One region of the Enterococcus sp. DIV0800 genome, then DNA from elsewhere that is predicted to be linked to it. Evidence: riboswitches for the same ligand, from Rfam matches in the RefSeq annotation. Region 1 holds a riboswitch; the other holds the start of a gene.
The links. A riboswitch is a leader RNA that binds a small molecule or an ion and turns the genes downstream of it on or off. The one in region 1 is predicted to bind magnesium.
Positions count from the first base shown of each region.

Region 2: another riboswitch for magnesium. It lies ahead of mgtA (magnesium-translocating P-type ATPase); the one in region 1 lies ahead of IGI54_RS13215 (FtsW/RodA/SpoVE family cell cycle protein).

Region 1 is NZ_CP187899.1:271,136-276,717, forward strand. Features, by position in the region: gene IGI54_RS13200 (sulfite exporter TauE/SafE family protein) at 1-307, opposite strand, end outside; gene IGI54_RS13205 (phosphatase PAP2/LCP family protein) at 433-1,998, opposite strand; gene IGI54_RS13210 (FtsW/RodA/SpoVE family cell cycle protein) at 2,015-3,163, opposite strand; gene IGI54_RS13215 (FtsW/RodA/SpoVE family cell cycle protein) at 3,135-4,283, opposite strand; M-box (ykoK) riboswitch at 4,394-4,561, opposite strand; gene IGI54_RS13220 (alpha/beta hydrolase) at 4,757-5,449, opposite strand; gene IGI54_RS13225 (pentapeptide repeat-containing protein) at 5,450-5,582, opposite strand, start outside.
Region 2 is NZ_CP187898.1:1,315,305-1,320,886, forward strand. Features, by position in the region: gene pdhA (pyruvate dehydrogenase (acetyl-transferring) E1 component subunit alpha) at 1-642, opposite strand, end outside; gene IGI54_RS06395 (hypothetical protein) at 716-883, opposite strand; gene mgtA (magnesium-translocating P-type ATPase) at 1,033-3,639, opposite strand; M-box (ykoK) riboswitch at 3,890-4,054, opposite strand; gene IGI54_RS06405 (nitroreductase family protein) at 4,097-4,822, opposite strand; gene IGI54_RS06410 (PLP-dependent aminotransferase family protein) at 4,823-5,582, opposite strand, start outside.

The sequences.
Region 1 (5,582 bases):
TAAATAGAAACCCGGTTGGTACAATTCCGGAAAGCAGCGCTCCGACGATCGCACCGATAGTAGTAGCAATTTCCAAAAACATGGCCACCCGCAAATTTAGCATATCATCCTTTAAATAAGCAATCGTTGCTCCTGAACTGGTGGCGATCACACAGACGATACTAGCAGCAATCGCATATTTGATATCCAAACCCATAACTAACGTCAAAAATGGCGTTAAAATAATTCCGCCGCCGATCCCTAAGATCGAGCCTAAAATTCCGGCTAGAACACCGGTCACAAGTAATAATCCTATTTGACTAAGCATAATTTCCCGCCTTTCTTGTAGCTATTATAGCGCAATTTTTACTTAAAGCAGGAAATTTAACCGTGAGAGCTCTTTGCTTTTCGAAATGTTGTATGCTCTAACCGACTGGCTACTACTTGGCTTACTTATAGATTTAATTGTTTAAAGAGAATTTTTTTCACGCGTTCCACTTCTGCTTGTGGAATTTCCTGATAGGAAATCCCGGCTTCACCAGTGAACCCATCGCCAGTAAATCCCTCTCCTTGGACTTGCTGGCTATTGATTTTCTTTAGACTCGTGTGATAGCCTGTCAAAATTTTCTGCATTTGATTAAAGGTTAGGTCCGTCTTGCCATTTTCTCCGATCCCAGCTAAAATTTTTTGATAATTAAACAAGCTTTTGGTTGAGAGCAGCTGATTGATTAATAATTCCATCACCTCTCGTTGCCGGCCTTGTCGTCCGTAATCGCCCGTGGGGTCTTCGTAGCGCATCCGGGAATACTGTAATGCTTCCCAACCGTCCAAGTGCTGTTTGCCTTTTGGATAATCAATTCCCTCAGCTGAAAAAGCAAAAGCGTTATCTACCGTGACGCCACCGACTGCGTCCACCAATGTTTGTAAGCCATCCATATTTACCGCCATATAGTGATGGATCGGAATAGCTAAAAATTTTTCCACCGTATTGATCATCATTTCTGGTCCACCGATCGAATGGGCATGATTGATTTTATCTTGATAATCTGCACCAACGATCTCCACGAACGCATCACGAGGAATACTTACTAGCGTTGTTTCCTTCGTTTGGTTATTTAAGGTTGCCACCATAATCGTATTGGCGCGAAAATCCGTTTTTCTTTTGGCATCATTTGCGATTCCTAAAATTAAAATACTGATTGGCTCAGAAGCTTCCGGTGTTTTTACCTCCCCGGTTCGTTCAATCGGCGCATACATCGAATCCGCCGCATGTTGCGAACTATGATAAAACTTCAAGGCAAAGACGCTTAACCCAGTGATTAGGACCACTACACAAGCCAACATACTTAATAAAATCGTTTGCCATTTTACAAATTTGACGTCTTCCGCTTTTTTCAACCTTGAGTTTGCTGAATGCAAATAAGAGTAAAACAAGCTTCCACTGCCGAATGTAAGGCCTAGTCCTAAGCATAAGCCCGTGATGACATCACTGATAAAATGAACACCTAGATAAATTCGACCGCCGGCAATCACAAATACTAACAACCCCACCCCAACTTTGACAAGGGCTGGCATTTTTTTATTCATAAAAAAATAAATTAAGCAGATAGAGCCAATCAGTGTCATTACTAGCAGTGAATGCCCGCTGGGAAAACTATAAGATGAACGCGCGAGGTATTGCACTTGCTCGGGGCGCGTTCGTTGAAAGACTTGCTTTAATAAATAGCCGACTCCACTGACAAAAATCAGATTACCTAAACACCAAATGGCTAAAGCTCGCTGCTGTTTTCGCCACAAAAAGAACGCGAGAAAACTGAAAATAATCAGCATTGGGCCAATCGTTGCTACTTTTGCCACCACTCCTGTAAACACCGTCAAAAACGAGATATTCACTAGACGATTTTCCATAAAGAAATCATCCAAATGATTGAGCCATTGAGCGTTTATTGCTACTCCGATCATAAAAATTAGCGCTACAGAAAGCGCGCAAACACTTAGTAAAGTAAATTTTTTTCGCATAGATATCCCCTTTTCTTCAAACTGCATTCTTTTTTTTAAAGCCCAACATCATACCGAATCCGATCCCTAACACGATCAAGGAAGTCCCACCCTGGCTCAAGATCGGTAATGGAATCCCCGTCAATGGCAAAATGCCAATAGCGGCTCCAATATTTTCAAAAATTTGAAACAGCAAGCCAAAAACGAAGGCTACCGCTAGATACAGATTTGCTTTATTATTCGTTTTTATTGCATTGGAAAGGATTTGATAAAACAAATAAAAATAAAGAAAAATTACAAATGCACTGCCGATGAAACCAAAGCTCTCAGCGATTACGGTAAAGACCATGTCGGATTCGCGAACCGGGACATATACCGAAGCTTGCTCTGCCGCTCGCCCAAATAAACCACCACTGCCAATCGCGTAAAGGCTCTGGACTTGCTGATAGGCAATCGAATCTTTGTATTGGAAAGGATCAGCCCACGCTCGAACACGATCCAATTGATACGTCTTAAAATGCAGACCGTAAAGCAATCGATTTCCCCATTCGCTGAATACTAATACTAGTAAAGTGCTGCCGAGTGCCGTACCGATACCAGTGATCGTTGCCAAGATTTTCCAATGCACGCCGGAAATAATAAATAGCGCTCCTAAAATAGCGATAAATACTAAACTTGTCCCAAAATCCCGTTGCATAAACATCAATAGAAAGGTTGGCAAACTAAACAACAGAATTTTTTTCAAATAATGAAGATCGCTCTTTATCGTCCGCTGCTGTTCGCCTCTTTCCTCAGTCAGTGTGAGCCGAACCATCAAAAGAGTAAAACTTAATTTCATCAACTCGGATGGTTGAAAAGAAAAACGGCCGAGCCTCAACCAGCGCTTCGTATTCGTCAGATGATACATCGCCGGATCATAAAACCAATATAACAGTGCCATCACGCCGAGCGACAAGACATAAAAAAGCGGAGCATACCGTAATAAGCTAGCGGTTTTAATTTTACTGACGGCTACCATTACTAACAGCGACAGTAAACAAAAAATGATCTGTTTCACCACAACTCCTTTGACATTCACGTCGTCAAGTTCAGCCGCCAAAAATTGAACAGCGATGCTGATTAAATAAAACAAAAAAATCGGTAAAAAAAGTGAATAATTAAATTCGTTGCTCAAACGTCTCCTCATTGGATCGAACCTCCGAAGCAAATTTTAAACAAATCCCAAGCGCTACTGAAAGGATTAAATAGCTGGTACCACCATAGCTGATGAACGGCAAAGGAACTCCGGTCATGGGAATCAGTCCCAAAATACTGGCAACATTGATACTTGTTTGGAGTAGTATTAATGTTCCTACCCCAAAATAGATCAAACTTACATGCTGACACCGTTCCTTTGCCGCTAGCACGAATAAACGTAGCGCGATCAAAAAAATCAATGCCAATACAATCAATGCGACAATTACCCCTAATTCCTCCACCATGATTGAATAAATGAAGTCGGTCTCAGCAACGGGTAAGTACCCTTTTTTTGTAATGCTGTTTCCTAACCCCCGACCGAGAAATCCGCCATTATAAAGAGCGTAATAAGAATTACTCATTTGAAATCCTTGCCCGTAAGAATCTAAGAAGGGATCTCTGACCAGACGAATGCGTTCATACGTGTGGGCAAATAATTGTGGCAGCAACTCGTGACTACCCAAAAAAAGAATCATTCCAGCAACTAGCACGATACCGACAATCAATCCTAAAAAAAGTAAAAGCGAAAGCTGGTATGGAATTTCTGCAGTAGTAATGAGCACGAAGGCAATCCCCCAAATAATAATTGCTCCCGTCACTTTCGGCTGCAGTAAAATTAATAGACCACTAAGTAAAACCAACACACCAGGTCTCCACAATTGGTGTCTGGCCCGTTTTTTTCGGAAAAAGTAGGCTAAATACAAGATCAATGCGACGTTTGTTACCTCTGATGGCTGAAATTGAATACCAAATAAGGAAACCCATCTTTGTGCGCCATTGATTGTGACCCCGTTTATTTTGACTAACAATAAACTGACTAAGCCGATTGCCAACAAGCCTTTTGCCACTATACTTTTTAGTAAGACGTTGCTTTTTACATGATAAATAATTCCAATTAATAACCAACTTAACAGGATAAAAATCGCTTGCTTGCTAAACAACGATAGCGGATTTTTTCCTTCCGTTGTCAATCGATAAGAACTCGCGCTGAAGACCATTAAAAGACCGATTAGGCTTACCCCCAAATAAGGTAGTAACAACAGCCAATCGATCTTTCTTTTTTTTATCATATTCATCTCTCCCTCTCATCAAGTAATTGTTGCGGCGAGAGAGTTCAAAGCAAGAAAACAAAAAGACACCAAACGTTAGCGAAAAAACTAACAAGTTTGGTGGCTCACACAATCAATCTCATCGTCTGAGTTTTAGCACTAAACAACGTAAAGAATTACTCTTAGCTATTTTATGAAAAGCCTTAATCCGACAATTCCTGTTTTACACATTGGCGTCTTTCGACGTTTCTGCGCAATAGCCTATGTTTGTTTAGGAGCCTCACCTAACAAGTTTACTTATATTTACTTTCACAATCATCCTACTTTTTTTGTCATAAAATAGCAAAAATTTATATATAAAATCCGATTATCTTTAAATTTACTTATGAAATCTTTTACCAAAAATTTACTGGACAATCCTTTTTTCAACCATAAAGCTAGTTAAACCAGCCACGCACTAAAAAAACTCTCAGCCGATTAAGCTGAGAGTTTTTTTATAGATTAGATGTTAACCACTGCTGATAGAAAGACAGCTGTGTAGGCGTGTGAAAGAAATGCTCACCAGTTTCAAAGATCGTCAAATCGATCATTGACGGACGAGCAAATTTTTCAATGGTCTTTCGGCTCGTCAACTGATCCTTACCGCCATATAAAATTTTTGTTGAAACAGTCCATTGAATTGGATGCTCTACAACATAGCAATAATACTCCCACGCCAAGGTATTAAAAGGTGTTTTTATTCGTTTTTCACGTCGTAAATCGGCCGGCGTCAGTTGTGACCAATCCAATATATTTTCGATTAATTCCCGCATATCCACGATGGGCGATAAAAAAAGACTTTGCTGGATATTCTTGGCTTGTCCTGCCAGCATCGCAAAATAAGCTCCGATGCTACAGCCGAATAAAGTGATCTGCTGCGCTTGCTGGTGTTTAAAAAGGATTTTTTCGACATCCGCTACTACATTTGACGGATTCAAGGCGTAGGGTTGGCCTTTGCGCTCACCATGTTCCGGCAGATCAAAGCTCCACACTTGATAGCCTTTGGGGACAGCGGCTTCAGCCAACAATTGAATGACCGTGTCTTCTTTATGAGATTGATCGCCATGAAAAGCTAAAACTATTTTGTCACTCGTCTCACCCCACCGAAGAATTGGGATTCCTTCAATCATATCTTTTGTTGTTTCCATTTAGCCCTCCACGATCTCCAAGCCTAACCCTGCCGCAATCACCAGCGCTTGATAGGAATCGACTTTTAAGCCCTTCAACTGTTCCATTGAACAAGCGATTTTACTGAAAGAATTGCTGGTAAAGTCCAGACCA
Region 2 (5,582 bases), on a different replicon from region 1:
TTGTTTTTCACGTGGTGTCGAAATCGCGAAGCCGTTGTTTTGAATATAAAATACAGCGTTTGCATGATACGCCCCTGCAAAGTTAATTGCTTCATAGAAATCACCCTGAGATGAACCGCCGTCACCTGTATAAGTGAAGACCACATTTTTACTGTTGCGTTTTTTCAAGCCTAAAGCCACACCGGCAGCTTGAACATATTGAGCTCCGATAATGATTTGAGGTGGTAAAGCTTGTAAATCAGCAGGATAATTGTTTCCTGCAACGTGTCCGCGTGACCATAAGAAAGCTTCTGCTAGAGGCAATCCGTGTTTGATCAACTGTGGCACATCACGATAACCTGGTAGTAAAACGTCTTCTTTTTCGAATGCGAACTGGCTGGCTAATTGACTCGCTTCTTGTCCAGCGGTTGGCGCGAAGAATCCTAAACGTCCTTGACGATTCAATGCAGTCGAACGTTGGTCTAACACACGTGACCAAACCATTGAAGTCATCAATTCCACTAGTTCGTCATCTGATAAGTCAGGAACTAAATTCTCATTTACAATCTTTCCATCCTCATCCAATGCCTGGTACACGGGGAAATCCGCGTTTACATCTTTTAGTAAGGCTTCAAAATCAATCGTTAACTCTTTTTCTGCCATGGTGTCACACTTTCCTCTCTTAAGTAAATTAAGTCTTGTTATCAGTGCAACAGCAAATCAATCTGTATTATTGCTATTGCTCCTTCTTCTCTAAATTAGCATTTTTATATTCAATTGACAACAAACTTGCTCTGAGAATCTGAACTTTTTGAAGCGTTTCACTTTTTATCCTTGTGAAACAGTCTGCAGTTGCTTTTATCCTGGGTTTTCTTAGGCTTTTGTAGCGATAATGAATATCCAAACGAATTCCTCCTTAGCTTTGGTGTATCAGGGTAAAATTAGCTCTTTATCTTTTCAAAACTTTGTGAATAAAAAAACGCTTAAAAAAGATTATTACTCTTTTTCACAAAAAAAGAAACAGAATGGCGTCGTTCGCCATTCTGTTACATTTCAGATCCACTCTTTTGCAATCTTAATATATAAAACTTTACCTAATTGGGTTGCTAGCATATAAGCGATCACGATCCCGATATACCAGAACCAATAGGTTGTAGGTAAGTGAACAAAGTCAAATTGTTCAGCCAAAGGAGTCACTACCACTAAGATTCCTACAACAACCGCCATTAAAAGGCTAATAAAAACTTGTGGGGCTGGACGACTTTGTAAGAAAGGAATTTTTCTTGTGCGTACCATCAAAACAACTAATGCTTGCGTAGTCAAACCAACCATGAACCAGCCAGTTTGGAAAAGATTTTGCTGAGCAACCGTTGTCGCACCAAAAATAAACCACATTACGAAAAAGGTTAAAATATCAAAAACGGAACTGATGGGTCCAATACATAAGGTGAATTTTAGCAGTCCTTTGGTTTCCCATTTAGTTGGTGTGTGAAGTTCTTCTTCATCTACGTTATCCCAAGGAATCGTTAACTGTGCGATATCGTAGATCAAGTTTTGCAATAGCAATTGCAATGACAGCATTGGTAGAAACGGCAAGAAGGCGCTGGCTACTAAAATGGAGAAAACATTCCCAAAGTTTGAGCTGATAGTGATCTTGATGTATTTCATCATGTTACTGAACACACGACGACCTTCGATTACGCCGTATTCCAAGACACTCAAGCTTTTTTCTAACAAGATAATCGAGCTGGCATCTTTGGTAATATCAGCGGCTGTATCAACTGAAATTCCTACATCGGCTTTGCGAAGCGCTGGGGCATCATTAATCCCATCACCCATAAAACCAACCGTATGACCTTTACCTTGTAACGCTTCGATGATTCGTGACTTTTGCATTGGATTTAATTTAGCAAATAAATTCGTTGTTTCAGCTGCTTGATATAATTCTTCATCTGACATTTCGTCTACTTGATTGCCTAATACATAGTTTTCAGCAGGGATTCCCACATCTTGACAAACTTTTTGTGCCACGATGGCATTATCACCAGTCAGAACTTTTACAGCCACACCATGTTGTTGCAAAGATTTGATCGCTGGCTTAGCAGAAGCTTTAGCAGGATCTAGGAAACCCATAAAACCGATTAATGTCATATCTTTTTCATCATCGGTAGAATAGATGGCTTCTTCATGGGCATCTCGACGAACGGCTACCGTAATGACCCGCATTCCTTGGCGGTTCATTTTTTCATTGACTGCTTGTAATTGCTGACGAATCTCTGGTGTTAATGTTAAAATCTCACCATTGATTTCGACATATTTACAAATAGCCGCCATTTCTTCAACGGCTCCTTTAGTAATCATCAATTGATGTTGATCGGTTTTCATTACTACGGTCAACCGACGGCGAGAAAAATCAAAAGGAATTTCATCGATTTTTTGAATACTTTGGAAAGGCAGTTGCCGATCTTGCTCTTCAAAATAATTGATCACTGCAATATCCATTAAATTTTTCCAGCCTGTTTGATACGTCGAATTCATAAAAGCATAATCTAACACTTGTTCATTCTCATTACCTAGCGGATCTAGGTGCTGTACTAAGACAACTCGATCTTCGGTGATTGTCCCAGTTTTATCGGTACATAAAACATCCATGCTGCCTAAGTTTTGGATCGAAGCCAGTTCTTTTACGATTACTTTATGTTTAGACAAGGTCAATGCTCCTTTTGCTAAGTTGGAGCTGACGATCATTGGCAGCATTTCTGGTGTCAAACCAACAGCAACCGCAATAGCAAAGAAGAAGGCGCTGCTCCAGTCTCCCTTAGTTAAACCATTAATCAAGAAAACTAATGGAAAGAGCACCATAACCATCCGTAGTAATAATTTACTCACACGGTTCAAACCGATATCAAAGGAAGTCTTGCCCCGCTTAGAAGTCGCATTTTTGGCAATATCGCCAAAGAACGTTTGTTGTCCCGTTTTTAAAATAATTGCTTTTCCCTGACCACTTAACACATCGGTCCCCATAAAAACAAGATTCGTCAAATCTAACGCGGTCATTTCTTCAGTGATCGCCGCTTCTTTGGGAACAAATTTTTCCACTGGCATAGATTCGCCGGTTAATGAAGACTGATTCACGAATAAGTCCTTAGTCCAAATTAAGACCGCGTCCGCCGGAATCATATCCCCAGTTGCTAATGTCAAAATATCTCCCGGTACAACTTCATCCATTGGAATTTCTTTCGTTTCACCATTCCGGGTGATTGCCGCTGTATTTTCAATCATTTCTTTCAATTCGATGCTGGCCTTTTGTGAACGATATTCTTGAATAAATGTAATCAGTACACTGGCAAGAATCATGATCGTCATAACTATCGCTGCTTCAAAATCACTAGTCAGCAATGAAACGATCGCTAATAAGGCCAAAACATACACAAAAGGATCATTAAAGGCTTGTAAAAATAATAAAATAGCTGGAGTCGGTTTTTGAGCCGAGACTTCATTAGGGCCATATTCTTCTAACCGGCTTTGAGCATCCTCTTCAGATAATCCTTGCAATGAAGTACGCAAGTTTAAGAAAAGATCACGATCAGAAAGAATCGCCAATTTTTTTAATTCTTGGTCTTTGTTGTTCTTGCGAGCAAGAAGGTTTTTTTTGTTCATCATAATGGTTCCTCCTAAATTTCAGGACGAATACTGTCGTCCTACGGTAATTATATTTCGGTCGACTATCCTCATGATCATATTCCATCTTCCTCACATCCTTTCATTTATTTCGGTGAATTTTTTTCCGCCTTATAAAATTTTTGCTCCAAGTTCGCAGATTCTTAACACGTAGAAAATTCTGCTTAAAGCGCGAAGTGGAACTCACAAAAAAAGCGCGCACTCGAAAATGAGCACGCGCGAAAAGTTCATTCATGTTCATCGTCGAGCTTTAGCACTATAGGGCGTAGACAGAATCTGTCAGCTACGTTATGAATCACCTTCACGATGATTCCTGTTCTACCCATTGGCGTCTCTCGACATTTTTGGGCAGTAGCCTGTGTCCGTATAGGAGCCTCACCTAACAATTATTTTAATTTCATTTCCACTATAAATCAGTTATTTCTTTGTGTCAAACTTAATCATGAAAAAATTTGTTTATTTTCAGAAACTCATCAATTTTCTGATTGGGAGTTCGACCAAAATAATCAGCAAATTTCTTGCTCCAAAGCTTAGTTTCACGTGCTTCAGCAAAGATCTCCATCGTTTCGTCATAATCTTCAATCAATTGATAGTCATAATCTTGATAGGTATCATAATGAATAACCGCTTCTTTTGGCAATCGAGGCTTGACCCGCATCTCGACGATGGGTTTTCCGATACTTAAACCCGCAACAGGAAAAACATAATCCGGCAAATTCAATAATTTACTTACCTCAGCGATATCCTTACGAATTGATCCGACAATGACACTGCCTAATCCCAGAGCTTCGGTTGCAACTACCGCATTTTCCAACGCTAGAGCCGTATCCGTAATGGCAGTAATCAATGGATCAATGCCTTGATTAATCGGATAATCCACTTGATAATGTTCTGCGACTTTTTTTGTCCGTTTCAAATCAGCAACAAAAACTAAAAAGACTGAGCTTTTCAACATATGGGGATTACCTGGATTCAGTTCAACCAATTGCTTCCGGATCTTTTTATCCTTCACCACAATGATGCTGTACATTTGACCATTCATCCAGCTTGGGGCTTGGCAGCTAGCCTGTAAAATCTGCTGCAATTCTTCGTCTGACAATTGATACTCTTCATCAAAATTACGATACGTCCGATGATTGTTTAACACGTCTAATGCCTTCATTTAGTTCCTCCTTAATTGCTTTGAAATCACTTGCAGTCTTTTAAAAAATTGTTGTCGATCCTGCTTCGTCAAGCGTGTGTAATTAACCCGCATAGCCATTGTATCATTACTAAACAGGAATGAGGGTGCGACTAAAAGTTTTTCTCGTAAAAAGATGCTCCAGTCTTTGCGGCTGAGCTTTTGGTGCCGCCATGTTAAATAAACATACAAGCCTCCATCAATAGTCGAGATTGACCAATCTTCCGTAATCTGCTGAGCATCTGCGGTAAAGGCTGCCCCTCGTTCCTTTAATTCTGCTACTAATATTTCTTGATTCGCTTGAAACTTAGAATCATTCAGCGCAGTATGAGCGATGACTTGAGGAAAGACACTGATTGAAAAATCCATCATCTGCTTCGCCTCAGATAAACGCTGAATCAAGTCCTTATCTGCCACGATCCAGCCGATTTTAATGGAGGAACCAAAAATTTTCGACAACGAGCCGAGATGAATCACTTGATGAGGAGCCATTTCCTTCAAGGACGGAGGAATTGGTCCGAAGTTCAATTCACTGAAGACCTCATCTTCAATGATTGGTAGCTGGTATTTTTGGCTTAAAATAATCAATTCTTGTCTTCTTTTGGCGGACATGGTTGACCCGGTGGGATTTTGGAAAGTGGGATTGACGATGATCATTTTGATTTTTTTAGTCAAGATCAACTGCTCCAATTTGTCGATTCGCATCCCTTCCTGATCCATTTCAACTCCATAAAGACGCACA